DNA from 2 places in the Fictibacillus sp. B-59209 genome. Region 2 is predicted to be linked to the other one. Evidence: riboswitches for the same ligand, from Rfam matches in the RefSeq annotation. Region 2 holds a riboswitch; the other holds the start of a gene.
What was found. A riboswitch is a leader RNA that binds a small molecule or an ion and turns the genes downstream of it on or off. The one in region 2 is predicted to bind ZMP and ZTP.
Positions count from the first base shown of each region.

Region 1: it holds a riboswitch for ZMP and ZTP, as region 2 does, so the genes downstream of both, P4361_RS15585 (bifunctional 5,10-methylenetetrahydrofolate dehydrogenase/5,10-methenyltetrahydrofolate cyclohydrolase) here and P4361_RS11280 (phosphoglycerate dehydrogenase) in region 2, are expected to answer to the same signal.

Region 1 covers NZ_JARMMC010000018.1:536,491-544,554, forward strand. The annotation lists gene P4361_RS15550 (hypothetical protein) at 1-135, opposite strand, end outside; gene abc-f (ribosomal protection-like ABC-F family protein) at 206-1,816, opposite strand; gene P4361_RS15560 (hypothetical protein) at 1,937-2,059, opposite strand; gene P4361_RS15565 (N-acetylmuramoyl-L-alanine amidase) at 2,144-2,815, opposite strand; gene P4361_RS15570 (MarR family winged helix-turn-helix transcriptional regulator) at 3,168-3,587, shown strand; gene P4361_RS15575 (NAD(P)H-dependent oxidoreductase) at 3,675-4,253, opposite strand; gene mgtE (magnesium transporter) at 4,354-5,712, opposite strand; ZMP/ZTP riboswitch at 5,852-5,943, shown strand; gene P4361_RS15585 (bifunctional 5,10-methylenetetrahydrofolate dehydrogenase/5,10-methenyltetrahydrofolate cyclohydrolase) at 5,997-6,842, shown strand; gene map (type I methionyl aminopeptidase) at 7,162-7,908, opposite strand; gene P4361_RS15595 (TVP38/TMEM64 family protein) at 8,026-8,064, opposite strand, start outside.
Region 2 covers NZ_JARMMC010000014.1:402,725-410,788, forward strand. The annotation lists gene P4361_RS11250 (hypothetical protein) at 1-68, shown strand, start outside; gene P4361_RS11255 (LysM peptidoglycan-binding domain-containing protein) at 138-920, opposite strand; gene P4361_RS11260 (rhodanese-related sulfurtransferase) at 1,086-1,997, shown strand; gene P4361_RS11265 (hypothetical protein) at 2,107-2,292, shown strand; gene P4361_RS11270 (peptide MFS transporter) at 2,351-3,739, opposite strand; gene P4361_RS11275 (metallophosphoesterase family protein) at 3,942-4,439, shown strand; ZMP/ZTP riboswitch at 4,717-4,795, shown strand; gene P4361_RS11280 (phosphoglycerate dehydrogenase) at 4,923-6,122, shown strand; gene P4361_RS11285 (DUF2512 family protein) at 6,178-6,534, opposite strand; gene mutM (bifunctional DNA-formamidopyrimidine glycosylase/DNA-(apurinic or apyrimidinic site) lyase) at 6,639-7,448, shown strand; gene P4361_RS11295 (extracellular solute-binding protein) at 7,766-8,064, shown strand, end outside.

The DNA.
Region 1 (8,064 bases), on a different contig from region 2:
ATCGATTAAAAGCTGCTTTTGCTGGTCATTCGGCGGATTGATCCCATTCTTTATCCGATTCTGCGTTACGGCCTCAGCAAGTTCCACTTTATGCTGAATAATGCAGTCTCCCAGAGCTCTTAAGTTCTTGTCCATCGTCTACCCCTCATATCGTTTATATTGTCCTATCATCATACACTATAGAAGGCTTACAATAAACGATTTCCTACCTTTGACGACGAGCCTCATCATAAGTGCCTAAATATTCTTTGATCTCTCCTTCATGAACCCAGGCCACACGGTTGAAGAGCTTATTTAAGAAGTACCGGTCATGCGAGACAGCTACGACAGTTCCGTTATATTCTTCCAGAGCATCCTCCAGGACTTCACGTGAATCAATATCCAGATGGTTGGTCGGCTCATCAAGCAGCAGCAGATTAACATCCTGGTGGACGAGCTGTGCAAAGCGAAGGCGGGTATTCTCTCCTCCGCTTAAATCCCTCACCTTCTTGAACACGGATTGTCCATAAAATAAAAACTTGGCAAGCAAATGCCTTGCTGCCCCTTCATCAACAGGAACAGCTTCACGAAAAGCAGACAATACCGTTTCATCCGGGTGACTGTTCAGTCCGGTCTGGGAAAGGTATCCAAGTTTAACGGATCTTCCAATCTCGATAAGACCAGTGACTTCCTGCTCCCCTAAGATCGCTTTTAACAAGGTAGACTTTCCTGTCCCATTGTTGCCTACAATTGCAACCTTTTCACCAAAACGGATAAAAAGATCAATTTGTTTCAGTATTTCCCTGCCAGGATAGCTTGCCGTCACATCCAGCATAGAAAGGACTTCTTTTCCGCTTCGATCCTTCATCTGAAACGAGATTTCTGTCTTTCTGCGGTTAAGTAACGGACGTTTGATTTTCTGCATCCTTTCTATAGCCCGTTCCATGCTGCGGGCCCGTCTGTGAAGATCGCCATTGTCACCCCTGATCGCCCAGTCGCGCAGACGCTTAATGGCCTCCTGCATTTTTTTTATTCGTTTTTGCTGTTCTTGATACTGAGCAAATTCAGCAAGCAGGCGTTTTTCTTTTTCAGCTGAAAAAGCACTGTAATTCCCGTGATAGAGGATCACTTCTCCGTCTTCCAGATCATAAATTTTGTTCACGGTACGATCCAGGAAATAGCGGTCATGGGAGATGATGACGACAGCCCCCTTGTATTTCAGCAAATAGTCTTCAAGCCATTCCATCGTACTTAAATCAAGATGGTTGGTCGGTTCATCAAGCAAAAGCAGATCCGGCTCCTTCAGAAGCAGGCATCCGAGCCCTGCCTTTGTCTTTTCGCCTCCGCTGATGGAAGAGAAGGGCTGGTCTTTTACAGCTTCAAGACCGAGGCCTTTTACGATTCCGTTAATCTTGGATTCGATGGAATACCCCCCCATTTCTTCATATGTCTCCTGCAAACCATATAGCTGATTCAGCCATTTATCCAGCTGTTTTTCGTTTGGAGTCTCACTCATTTTTGCAGTCAGAGCATGTATTTTTTCTTGAATTTCATGAAGTTCAGAAAAGGACTGCATAAACACCTCATAAATCGAGGCATTATCCGATCGGACCGGCACCTGCTCCAAATAGCCTGCCACCGATCCTTTCTTGAGATGAACACTTCCTTCGTCCGGATGCTCTGTACCCGCAAGCAGTTTAAATAATGTACTTTTTCCGGTTCCGTTACGCCCGATCAGGCCTATCCGGTCTGTGCTATGGATTTCCAGAGATAAATTATTAAATACGGTATGTCCTCCGAAGCTTTTTGTGAGTCCGTTCGCGGAACAAATAATCATAGGTAAACACTCCTCAAATTTGGTGGTTACCCATTCTTCAAATAAATTAAAACACAAAAAACCATGGGCAAGCATACCTGCCCATGGTTGATCCGTTGATGAGGAATGGGTATGGAAAACTTACTGATGCACTAATGTTGTATGAAATTTGGACAGACTTCTCCCGTTGACAGCTATTACATGTGTAATAGAGCGTACTTCAACCGTCAGCCAATCCACCATACAACGTACACCATTCAGCATTCCTACCCCTCCTTTGATCCAAAAGTATATTTGTTCCAATTATACCATTTTTAAATTTTGTATTGCAATAGGCAGCGCGCCATTTTATGAAGATTCATCCACATGAATAATCGCATCAAATCCTGCTTTTATGGCTTTCCGTGCTGCCTCTTCTGCATTCCCTTTTTGTTTAAAACAGCCAATTTGGACACGATAGAGCCTGTCATGCTTTTTTTCGTTAACCCGATGCACGCCTTCTCCTTTACTTTTTATGCTTTCCAATTGATCTTTTACATCCTGAAGAAAATCTTCAAAACTCTTCCCGTTCCTTTTTAACGCGTTCACAGGGTCTTTCCGCCTGCCGGGATCCAGCTGAAAATGTCCTTTAATATGCAGAGTGGGATTCCATTCATAGGTTTGGCACAGCCAGGAAAAAAACCAGACATATCGTTTGTATGCTTCTACCCATGAAATCTTTCCGCCGTAGCACAACTCCACTCCTATAGCCCAGTCGTTCGCATCAGACACCTGTCTTCTGACATGCCAGGCTTTCTCGCGCAGCGGGATGATGATCAGGATGTCCTGATCATCAATAAATACATGAGCAGAAGCAGCTAAATGCCTGCTGTTAAAATAGTTGAAATTTTGCAGGGCAGTGGAGCCTTCATTTCCAGTATCATGGGCAATCGCGTACCTCGGTATTCTGTTGCCGCCAGGCCTGTGCCTCCACTTTTTATCAATCAGCATAGAAGTGATACTGTAACGATTCCCGATCAAACCTATCCCTCATTTCCTTTTTACCTATAAGTAGGCAAAAAAAAACAAAAGGAGCTGCCTTTACAGACAACTCCTCCGCCTTAATTCGCTGCGAACACCCACACCCAGTAGATGATTCCTGCGAGAAAACCAATTCCAAGCAGCAAAAACCATAATGTACTGTTTTTCATCTTCCAACCTCATTCTTATTTCATTTCCACTTCGAGGGTACCATATTGGAAACGAGAAAAGAAGTTCCAAAACAGGAAAATTTGTGTCAATAACAGATAAATGTTTGAGTAAATGGCCGCCACAGTATACTATATTTAATAGAAGCGTCAATATTGAACTAAACGTAGAATAGGTGAATGATATGAGTGATAAACGCACGGAATCTATTGCAGAGCTCGAAACCAGCTTCCAAACCGTCTTTCGGACATTCAGGAAAGACATCAATGACCTTTTTTCTGATGATGTCCCCTCCAATGAGTTCGGAGTACTGAATCTGTTAAAAGATAAAGATTTCCTTACTGCATCTGAACTGGCAGCAGAAATGAAGGTGTCTTCAAGCCACATTACCGGAGTAACAGACCGTCTAATAAAAAAAGGTATGATCACAAGAGAACGTTCGGTTACTGACCGAAGAATCGTATACGTTAAAATAACAGAAAAAGGCCATTCTGTTGCAGAAAAACTGGCTTCCATCCGCCGGGGCTATTTCAGAGAAAAGTTCTCCGGGCTCTCTGATGAGGAAATGGAAAGAATGATAGACTATTTAAACCGAATGATTTAGTCTTAGAAATGGCAAAAACACTTAACCAACAAGTGTTTTTGCCTTTTTCAGTGCAGAGATTTTAAATTCAAATTCTTTTCCGCACCTTTAGAAAGACGAACCTAGGCTTCGAACGCATTGCAGCATTCTTTCTCTCTCTGATTCGGGAGACTGGATTACGTTGCCAAAATAGATGGATCGCTTGACCTCCATTCCGCAAAATTCAAAAATACTATGATCCCGCGCGAGATTCATTGCATAATGCATACCGTTCTTTTCGTAGATCTCAGAAGGCGTTCCAGTCGTGCAGATTGAAACTGCAGATTTTCCTTTTAACTGCGGAATGGGTTCTTCTCCATCCAGTTCATAAGCAAATCCATAGCTGAATACCCTGTCGATATACCCTTTTAGCAACGCAGGCATGCCTCCCCACCAGACCGGATAGATGAGCGTAAGGCAGTCACACCAGGTAAGCAGCTCCTGTTCTTTTTTTATATCAGTGCTGTACATATAAGCCAGGGACTGTTCATATTCCTCCTGTGTCAGAACCGGCTGAAATCCAGAAGAATACAGATTTCTGACAGCCACTGTGTGCCCGCTCCTCTTTAATTCCTCTGTATAAGTCTCCAGCAAAGCCATGTTGAAACTTTCTTTAGATGGGTGGCAGTACAGTATGACATGATTCATCTAATCTCTCCTTCCTACATTGACACGTATACGACACTTCCATTATTGTTGAAACCAGATAAAGCAGAGTAAAAACCCGCCGAGGGCGGCGGGTTTTGTTTCATATTAGATGAGAAATAAAGATCGACGCAGTCCCAAAATAGACAAGCAATGAAAAAATATCGTTGAGTGTTGTAATCAGCGGCCCTGAAGCGACGGCTGGGTCGACGTTAAAACGATATAAAAGAAGCGGAATCAGCGTTCCTGCAAGGGTTCCAATAATAAGAGTCAAAAACAGCGAGCTTCCAACCACCAATCCCAAAATGGCATTTCCCTGCCAGAAAAAAGCAACGAGTGCGATAAGAATTCCGCAGGTAGTGCCAATGATCAGCCCGACTCCAAATTCACGGAGGATGAGGCGCCAGACGACCTTTTTATCGATGTCATTGGAAACAAGCCCACGGACCACGACAGCGAGTGATTGTGTACCCGTATTTCCGGTCATTCCAGCGATCATCGGCATGAAGAATGCGAGCGATACGACCTTTGACAGCGTATCCTCAAAAGCAGAAATAATACTTCCGGAGATAATACCGATGAACAGGAGCAAGATCAGCCACGGAAGCCGGCGGTAAGAAGCAACGAAGGCACTGGTGTTAAAATCAATGGATTTTCCCGAAGCTGATAGCTTTTCAATATCCTCATTCGCTTCTTCGATCAAAACATCAAGCACATCGTCTACCGTTACGATTCCAAGCAAAACATCATTATCGTCCACTACCGGAACAGCAATGAAATCGTATTTTTCAATCGTGCGGGCCACTTCCTCCTGGTCCATGTCAGCAGCAACAGAGATGACCCGGGTAAACATGATGTCTTCAATCCGGTCGTTGAGGTCTCCAAGCAGCAGATCACGATAGGAAACGACGCCGGCGAGCTGCTTTTCTTCATTGATGACATACAAATAATAAATATTTTCAGCAAATCCGGCGAACGTCTTCAGTTTATCGACCGCATCGCGAACTGTAAACATCTGCGGGATCCAGACGAACCGATTGGTCATAATCCCGCCAGCGGTGTCGGCAGGATATTGCATGAGTGATTGGACCGTACGGGATTCATCCGCCTTCATGGATGCTAGAAAATCCTGAATCTCTTCAAATGAGAAATTACTTAGCAAGTCCGCCAGGTCATCGTTTTCCATCTCATTCATGATATGGGATGATCGTTCGACTCCTAATTTATGAAGAATCTCGATCTGAAAATGGCTGTCCAGTTCCTGAATGAGAGAAGCAAGCTGCCTTGTTGTCAGGAACGTAAGAAATTTATGCCGGTGTTTCTCCGGCAGCGTCTTATAGACTTCCGCGATGTCGTATGGGTGCAGTTCGTCCATTAATTCCTGGAACTCTTTCTTTCGAAGTTCTTTTAAACTTTTTATAACAAAAAGCAGGATCTGATTTTCCGTCATTTCCTTGAACACGAATGTCACCCCCTTGATATCGTTCTTATTATATAAGAATCTCCAAGAAACTGCGAATGCAACATTGATTTTTAAAAACGTGTTCTGCTGTATTGAATCTGTGGGAAAACTTGATGTATAATGAAAGCAACATAAGAAATAAGAGGGCAGCAACTGACGAGAACGTGTGGAATTGACCACAAGGAAGCTGCATTTTTTTAACCTAAAAAGCCGTTCGTCTGGGCAAAGGTAAGGAATCACTGTGTATATTCCTTGCCTTTTTTCTATTCTCAGGAGGTAATTGGATGGAAAACAAGCTAATACTCGATGGCACCCGTGTCGCAGCAGAAATTAAAGAACAGTTAAAAGAAAGAGTTTCGTCATTAACCAGCCAAGGCACCACACCGTGTCTGGCAACTGTTTTAGTAGGAGAAGACCCTTCTTCTGCTACATACGTGAAAATGAAAGGCAACGCTTGTGAAAAGCTAGGGATCCTATCAAAAAGGATTCATCTTTCAGCAGAGATCACCACGGAAGATCTATTAAACACTATCCATGAATTGAATCAGGATGAGAACGTGCATGGCATCCTTCTTCAGCATCCTGTACCTTCCCATATTGATGAAAGAGCCGCGTTTGAAGCGATCGACATTGAAAAGGATGTGGATGGCGTAACGAGCTGGGGATTTGGACAGACTTCGTTCGGATTTGGCAGCTATCCATCCTGTACGCCTGCAGCCATTATGGCCATTATGGATTACTATGACATTTCGATTGAAGGCAAGCACGCTGTCGTTGTCGGCAGGAGCCCTATACTCGGCAAACCGGTTTCCATGCTGCTCCTTAACCGAAACGCTACCGTAACCACCTGTCATTCCTACACTCAAAATTTGGATGAGATCATAAAACAGGCCGATATTGTCGTAGCGGCGGTAGGAAAGCCTAAGTTCATCCAAGGAGATTGGATCAAGCGAGGGGCCGTTGTCATGGACGCCGGCTATAATCCGGGCAACATTGGCGATGCTGATTACGAAGAATGCGAGAAAAATGCCGGAGCCATCACCCCTGTTCCAGGCGGTGTCGGTCCAGTCACTATCGCTATGCTGCTGAAACATACAGTGGATGCAGCTGAGAAAAAAAATGGAGAATAAGTAAAATAGAAAAAACTGATCCGTGAATTTTCGCGGATCAGTTTTTTTGTGGACCGCTTAGAGCCGCCTAGTTAACCATAATGGTGTTTTGGCGGGTATTTTCTTCGTATCGGCGTGTAAATGCTCTATTTTCGCGGGTATTTTCATCTTAAACAAAGCAATAGCTGAGTGTATGCTTTTCAGGCATACAACAGTATGAAATCTCCCGACTCAGATGGACATATTCACTTACTGAAGTTTCATAAGATAAAAAAACACTAGGAACCAGTGCTTTTCCAGCCAGTTCCTCGTGTTTTTATCTTTTTATTTACATTGCATATTATTGAGCAGTCAGAATGAGCGGACCTTCTTTTGTTATGGCAATCGTATGCTCATATTGAGTGGATAGCGAGCCATCAAACGTACGGGCGGTCCATCCGTCATTATCTATTTTCACATAGCGTTTGCCTGTGTTCAGCATCGGCTCGATCGTAAGGACCATTCCTTCTTTTAAGAGGGTGCCTGTTCCTTTTGTACCGGCGTGCGGCACTTGAGGATCCTCATGCATCACCCGTCCGATCCCATGTCCGATAAACTCGCGGACGACTGAAAGCCCTTCTCCTTCTGCATACTGCTGGATGGCATGAGAGATGTCTCCGATCCGGTTGCCAATCACAGCTTTTTCAATGCCGAGATAAAGTGATTTTTCGGTGGCCTCCATCAGATGGCGCGCTATTTCAGATACTTCCCCTACAGTATACGACCACGCGGAATCAGCAAGCCAGCCGTTTAATTTCACGACCATGTCAATCGTCACGATGTCTCCTGATTTCAGTTTCTTCTTGTTCGGAAATCCGTGGCAGATGACATCGTTCACAGAAGCACAAGTGGCAAAAGGATATCCCTGATAACCTTTTTGTTCAGGAGTTGCTCCGTGTTCTTTAAGAAACCTCTCCACAAAAGCATCAATTTCAAGTGTTGAAATACCCGGCTTGATGAGTTTCTTGATCTCTTTATGGCAATTCGCCAGCAGCTGTCCGGCTTTGTGCATTTGTTCAATATCTCTTTTTGACTTATAAGTAATCATGCGTATCCTTTCCCATCCTGCAAATAAGTAAGGTGTAAACTTACTATATTCTTTGTTTATCTATTTGTTCCCAGCAAACTTGCTAAAAACAGCGCAAGGCGCAAATCAATGGTTGATTTACGCCTGATGGCTTTGTTTCATTCTCGATTCGACAAC
Region 2 (8,064 bases):
AAAGGATTTCCTTGGAACATCATTATAAAGCGGTTTCTGTTCGCATGGATGATGCGGGTGTCGCTTAAAGCTCATATATAAAAGGTCCAGTGCTGATCAAACAGTACTGGACTTTTTTTGTGAGAATCTAACGTTTTTTATCGAATGAACATTTGGACCCAGGCACCATTGTAGTACCCGACGCCAATCTGGCTATACTTGCTGCTTAAAATGTTTTCACGGTGACCTGTACTGTTCATCCAGTCCTGCATCACCTGCTGGGGAGAACGTTGCCCTTCAGCGATGTTCTCACCGGCGGCTGTATATGAGATGCCGAATGTTTTCATCATGTCAAAAGGCGAGCCGTAAGTTGGTGAGGTGTGGGAGAAATAATTCCGTTCCACCATATCTTTTGCTTTGATCTGGGCGACATTGCTTAGTTTCTGGCTGAGAGTAAGCGGAGTGAGCCCTTGTTTGTTTCGTTCCTGGTTAACGAGGCTGGCCACTTCTTTGGCGTTAGCGCTTACATTAACATGCTGGCTTGGAGCCGACTGGCTGACAGTCTGACTTTCTGTTTTGTTGCTTGCTGGAAGCTCAATCGTTTGCCCGGGATATAGCAAGCTGGGATTCTTGACTTGCGGATTTTCCAGAATCAAAGATTGGATGCTTTGTCCATATTTTTTTGAGATGGTATAGAGAGTGTCTCCGAAGCGGACGGTATATAATGCTGAATGATCAGGAATATAAATGACTTGTCCAGGATAGATCATCGTTTGGTGCAATAGATTCATATTCATTATAGTTTTAACGCTTGTCTGATGGGTTTGAGCAATTTTATAGATGGAGTCTCCCGGCTTTGCAGTATATGGACTTGCTGCAAAAGCGGCAGTCGTCATACTCAGAAAAGCGGTAAGACTTAATGCGGCCGTTTTAAAAAACATAGTTCCTCCTTATTAAATGATTCTCACAATTCAAATATTCACACATCCAGTAAATGAAAACAACTGGGAATCAAAGGGAAATCGTTTTCATGATACAATCTGCCTTTTTGCAGTAAAATTTGTTATGATAGTTGAGTTGAAACTAAGCTAATGGAGTGAAAATTAATGAGTTACCAAGTGTTGCTGTTTTATAAATACATCACGATTCAAGATCCAGAGCAATTCGCTGCTGAGCATCTTGAATTCTGTAAATCGATAGGATTAATGGGAAGGATCCTTGTCGCAAATGAAGGGATCAACGGAACGGTATCTGGAACGACCGATCAAACGGGCTTATATATAGAGCATATGAAAAATGACAGCCGGTTTCACGATATCGTATTTAAGATCGAGCACTCTGAAACCCACGCATTTAAAAAGATGAAAGTTAAATTGAAAAGAGAGATTGTAAACCTAAACTTGGATGACGATGTTAACCCGAATGAGCTGACAGGCTATCATCTTGCGCCAAAAGATTTTTATGCAGCAATGCAGCAGGAGGATGTGGTTATACTCGATGCCAGAAACACCTATGAATATGACCTTGGTCATTTTAAAGGCGCCATCCGGCCTGATGTTGAAACGTTCAGAGATTTGCCAGACTGGATCAGGCGAAATTTCAGCCAGTACAAGGACAAGAAAGTGCTGACGTACTGTACGGGAGGCATACGGTGTGAAAAGTTTTCGGGCTTCTTATTAAAAGAAGGGTTTCAGGATGTCTCCCAATTAGAGGGCGGAATCATTTCCTATGGCTATGATGAAGAAGTGAAGGGAGACCTTTGGGACGGAAAATGCTATGTCTTTGATGAGCGCATATCAGTACCGGTCAACAGAGCAGGAACAGAAAAGGTAGTAGGCACATGCTATCATTGCGGCAAGCCCGAGGAACGCTATGTGAAGTGCGGCAATCCGGAATGCAACAAACACCTGCTCATGTGTGAAGAATGTGAGCACGAGCATAAGCGGGCATGCAGCACTCATTGCCGGGACCATAAGGACAACCGCTATGTAAAAGAAAACCGTTCGATTGAAGCCTAATTGAGTACCGGGTACCCTTTAATTTAGAGAGGGTACTTTTTTTTATACTGGAAGGCGTTTTCAATAGGTGTATAATATAGGCAGAGACATCAAGAAAGGTGTGTATTCAATGATTGATGTGGAATTCCCGGAAAATAAGCTTGAACTTCTGCCAGCTGTCTTCATCTTCATCATTTTTGTGATTCTGGCGTGGATGACGGTTAAATTTCTTAAACAGTTACATACAAAGGAACTGAAAAAAGCTGAAGCAGTAGAAGCTAGAATGAAAGAATTTGAACTTCAAAATAAGCATTAGTACGCATTAAAAACAGGCAGCCTGCCGGCTGCCTGTTTTTAATGCGTATTTACATGTTTTATTCAGCTGCCATATTCACAAGTTTTTTAGAAAGGCTTAGGAGTATAAGACCAAGGAAGATGGTAACTCCCCCGATGATCATGAATACTTCAAAGTATCCTAATGATTCTGTAGTAGAAGCCAATTGTCCGGCAAGGATGTTGGCAAAACCTGATCCAGCAAGCCAGACACCCATCATAAGGGAAGCCAATTTAACTGGAGCGAGTTTACTGGTCATGGACAAACCAACCGGCTGTAAGCAAAGCTCACCGATCGTATGGAGGAAATAAGTCAATACCATGAAGATCATGTTTGCTTTAACTGCTGAAGAATCGCCGGTTCCTGTTTGAATAAGAGCAGGAACAAGAACAGCAAAACCAGCACCAAGCAGCATCATACCAATTGCCATTTTCGTAGGAGTTGGCAGGTCTCCGCGTTTTGATTTTGATAATTTAACCCATAAGATAGAGATGATTGGAGCAAAGATTACGATAAACAATGGGTTAAGTGACTGGAACCAAGAAGTCGGAACCGTCCATCCAAATACTGAGCGGTCAATGAACTTGTCCGTATAAAGGGTTAACGAGCTTCCGGCTTGTTCAAAACCTGCCATGAAGAAGATAACAAAGAACGTCAGAATTACGATAACTTTCACTCTGTTTTTCTCTACTTTAGTAAGAGGTTTCTTTTTCACATTATCGCTGACAGTATTTTGAGCAGCTCCAACCGGCTTTTTGCCGATGTCGCCTAAGAATTTGTTTCCAAGAAAGTTGAATAGGAGCTGGCCGATAATCATTCCGATGGCCGCCGCTAAGAATCCAAATTTAAATCCGAAATGCTCAACACCATTAACTGTTGTTTTAAAGAAATCTTCAGCAAGAAATCCAACAATGAGTGGAGAGAAGAATGCACCAATGTTGATTCCCATATAGAAAATAGTGAACGCAGCATCTTTACGGGCATCTTTTTTAGAGTATAGATCACCAACAAGCGTAGAAATGTTTGGTTTAAAGAAGCCGTTTCCGATGATCAACAATGCAAGTCCAGCGAAGAATGCAGGTTTACTCTGATTGGCAAACAATACAAGGTTACCAAGCGCCATTGTGACACCGCCTATGGTAATCGCAAGTCTTTTGCCCAGGAATCGGTCTGTTATATATCCGCCTATCATTGGTGTGAAGTATACAGCACCGGTGAAGAATCCATAAATACTCATGGCCACGCTATCACTCATGCCTAGACCGCCGCTGATCAGCGATTTAGTCAAGTAAAGGACCAGAATGGCTCTCATGCCATAATAGCTGAACCTCTCCCACATTTCAGTGAAGAAGAGCAAGTATAATCCAGGTGGATGTTTCTTTTTTGTATGGAGCTGAATGTCCTGCTCCACTTTTACAGTTGCTTCCATCATGATGCCTCCAATTTGTTTAATCTATAAATATTTTAATTTACTAAATATTTAGTAGTCAATAACAATTAAATGGAAAAGCTATTATAATTCAATTGTGAAAATAATGAATATTTTCACAAAAAAGCGCTTTCCTTGATATCACTAAGGATTACGGCCTATGAAAAAATAACCAAGTGTGAAAAAGAAGGAGAAATTTTTTATGAAAATTGTCGTGATAGCTGACACCCATATGCCCAAAAAGTCCAAAAAGCTGCCTGAAAGGCTCCTGTGTGACCTGGAAACTGCCGACCTCATTATCCATGCTGGCGACTGGCATACGTTAGATTTATACAATGAGCTGCAATCCTATGCACCTGTCAAAGGAGTGACAGGAAATGTGGATGGACTGGAAATGAAAGAACTTCTAAGTGAGAAACTCATCCTTGAAATCAATGGATACAAAATAGGCATCGTTCATGGACATGGAAAGAAACAGACGACTGAGAAAAGAGCGATCACTGCTTTTCAGGATGAAAAAGTGGACTGCATCATTTTTGGCCACTCTCATATTCCTAAGAACTATATGTTCAATGAGATTCTTATGTTCAACCCAGGTTCACCAACTGATAAACGTAGAGAAAAATATTTTTCTCACGGCATCCTTACAATTGATCAGGAACTAAAAGCTAAGCATATCTTTTATAAAGATAAAATTTAACATCGTTAACTAATAAGCAGTTTATTCCTATTCTCGCCGAAATTCAAATATTGGGATTGAACGCCTAGAACTGAACCATAAAACCTTAAAATAGTTCCGATCATATAAAAAAGCCAACATTAAATGTTGGCACCTTTTCCGCTCAAGAGGGTTAACGGAAAAGCCTTAACATTAGTAGGGATTAAGAGAATTCGATAGTCTCTAAATAAAATGTTTGAATTTTTAATATACAGGTGTTGATAGCTGCCTGAAAATTTGTTAGTATAAAACAAATTAAAAGGCTATGTGTAACTGGCGAAACGCGGATAACCGCGAGGGAGCACATAGTGTCGCAGCCGTTCGCCTGGGCAGAGGTAAGGAGATTTTTTCCCTTACCTCTTTTCTGTTTATTTGAGGAAGTATAGGGTAATTCGTAAGTTTCCTGCTTTACTTTTGGTAATTTGATTAAAGAGGAAACCATCATAAAAAAGAGGAGAGAACAAAATGACGACAATCACGTTAGAAAAAGGAAAAACCATCAAAACCTTAAATAATATAGCGGAAAGCGGTCTGAAGGTATTCAACAAAGGTAACTATATTATAGACAACGACAGTGACAATCCTGAAGCGATCGTTGTTCGCAGCTTTAACATGCACTCTTTAACATTTGGAGATGAACTCAAAGCCATTGCGCGGGCTGGGGCGGGAGTTAATAATATTCCGGTTGAACTATGTACTGAGCAAGGAATTGTTGTTTTTAACACTCCTGGAGCTAATGCGAACGCGGTAAAAGAAATGGTACTGACATCATTAATGGCTTCATCCAGGAACCTTTTTGCCGGTGTAGAATGGACAAAGACTTTGGAAGGTGAAGGTGAACAAATACCAAAACTTGTAGAAGCAGGAAAGAAACAATTTCTTGGAAAAGAAATCAAGGGAAAAACGTTGGGTGTAATAGGTTTAGGTGCAATCGGTGCACTTGTAGCGAATGATGCGCTTGATTTAGACATGGATGTAATTGGGTTTGATCCGTTCATCTCCGTGGATACAGCCTGGAACCTGTCCCGCAATGTACAGCGCGCGATGACGCTTGAACAGTTATTTGCCGAATCAGATTATCTTACAGTACATGTTCCTTTAACGCCTGATACAAAAGAGATGTTTAATCAGAAAGCGTTCAATGTTATGAAACCGGGAGTCCATATATTAAATTTCTCTCGCGGAGAGCTTGTGAACGAAAAGGATATGGAAATCGCACTCGAAAATGGAATCGTCGGCCAATATATTACTGACTTTCCGAATGAAAATGTGCTGAAAATGAAAAATACTGTTCCGGTCCCACACCTTGGAGCTTCCACGAAAGAATCAGAGGAAAATTGTGCCATTATGGCGACCCGCCAGGTGAAGGAATTTTTAGAAACCGGAAACATCAGAAACTCCGTAAACTTTCCAAACGCTTCCCTTCCTTATACAGGAAAGCTGCGAGTGGCAGCTTTCCACGAAAACGTACCGAATATGGTGGGCCAGATCACACTGGCTGTATCAAGCTATAATTTGAACATCGCTGACATGGTTAACAGAAGCCGAGGAGGATACGCCTATACGATGATTGACATTGACAATAAGGTAAACGGCGAGGTAATCCCTGGTTTAGAAGATAAGATCAAAGAAATTGACGGCATCATTACAACGCGTGTGATCTAATAACAAATAAAATTGTAAAGAAAGCCTCAATTCCTTTAAGGAATTGAGGCTTTCTTTATATAGGTTCGCTATGAGCTTTATGAGAAGCCAATAAATAACGGTGCGTAAAAAATTCGAGGATTCCCAGAAAGACACTTGTTAAAAGAGCGCCAAACCAAGTAACAGAAGCTTCCCATTGAAAGTTTGAGGCATAATAGAGAATGATACAGGATACCGCCACATCAATGAATACACTGATCCAAAGAGCTCCTTTGCGAAGGACAAAGTATTCGACTGCGACTCCAAGAATTGCAAGCGTCATTCCCACCACAATGATTTGCCAATAACTCTCGAAATGTACACCTGGAAAGAAAAAAGCAGCGACGAATAAAACAATGGGAATCGTAATAAGTTTTATGATCAAACTGGTCATATTTAACCTCCTGTCTGCTGATATTGTAACCACGATCTTTTGTCTCAATTCAGCAAAAATGAAGCATACTAAACATCAGCTGAAAAAAGACAGGAGTGGAGGACATGCCAGAACTTCCAGAGATGGAGAATTACAGGATGGCGTTATCCCGCCAGTTGAAAGCAAAGCCAATTACACAGGTGGAGATCAACCGTAAAAAATCCATTAATAAAAAATCGGAGATCTTTGCAGCAGAATTGCAGGGAGCGGTGGTTACTGATATAAGAAGGCGGGCTAAGTATCTGATTTTTCAATTGAGCACCGGGAACGCACTGCTGCTCCATCTCATGCTCGGCGGGTGGATGTATATTGGAAATGATCAAGATAACCCTGATCGAACAAAGCAAGTCATTTTATCCTTCGGCGATAAAAGGCTTTATTTTATTGGGTTACGGTTAGGTTATCTTCATTTGCTGAAGTGGATTGAACTTAAAGAAAAATTGGAAGAGCTGGGTCCAGAGCCTCTTAATCCCGATTTTACCCTTGAAACGTTACAGGAACGCCTAGGTACGAAGAGAGGGACATTGAAATCCATCTTGATTGATCAAAAATTTATGGCAGGAATTGGTAATTGTTATTCAGACGAAATATGCTGGCAGGCCAGACTGCAGCCGGAAAGAAAAGCCAGCGAACTTAATGCAGACCAAGTTATTGAACTGTATCAAGCGATTGGGCCGGTTTTGCAAAATGGAATTCAATTTGGAGGATATATGGAAAATCCGCTGTATGCTGGCGATTCGAAAACAGGAGGATATAACAACCATTTGCTTGTCTATGAACGGGAGCATCAACCGTGTCTCCGATGCGGAACAGAAATCAGGAAAATGGAAATTTCTTCGCGAAAATCGTTCTTCTGCCCTAACTGTCAGGTTTAGAATCAAGGCAATCCTTAAAATATTGAGAATTAGAAGTGTACGACTGAGAGGCAGAGATGTCTCTTTTTTATTTCTTTTCTGAAGGCGGTTCAATTACACCCCCTCATAAATCAACAACATTGACTAACAGAACTTTTATTAGATATATCAAATAATATATTGACATATATCAGGTATATCAATTAAGTTAATAGTGTAACCAATTTACTGAAAATTCAGAAAGGAGATTTTTTTTAGCTTTTATTGAAAGCACTGTTATCTTTACCTCTAAGATCCTACATACGAATATTTTTAAAAATTAGAGGAGGGTGTTGAAAATGAAAGTAAAAAGCTACAAAAAGCTGGCCGCAATTTCGGTTATTACTGGGAGTGTTCTTTTTAGCTCGGCTTGTTCAGATGCCAATTCTACTTCGGGGAATAAAAAGTCGGGAGACAGCAACACGATTAGCATTACGTTCCGAGATGGGGGAGGAACGAACAAAGGACTGACCGATTGGCTAAACAATGACATTATTCCAGAGTTTAAAAAAGAGCATCCAAAAGCGAATATCAAGCTCTCTCCAATCAGCGCATCGGAAGGCGATTATTTTGCCAAAGTTGCTCTAATGCTCAAGTC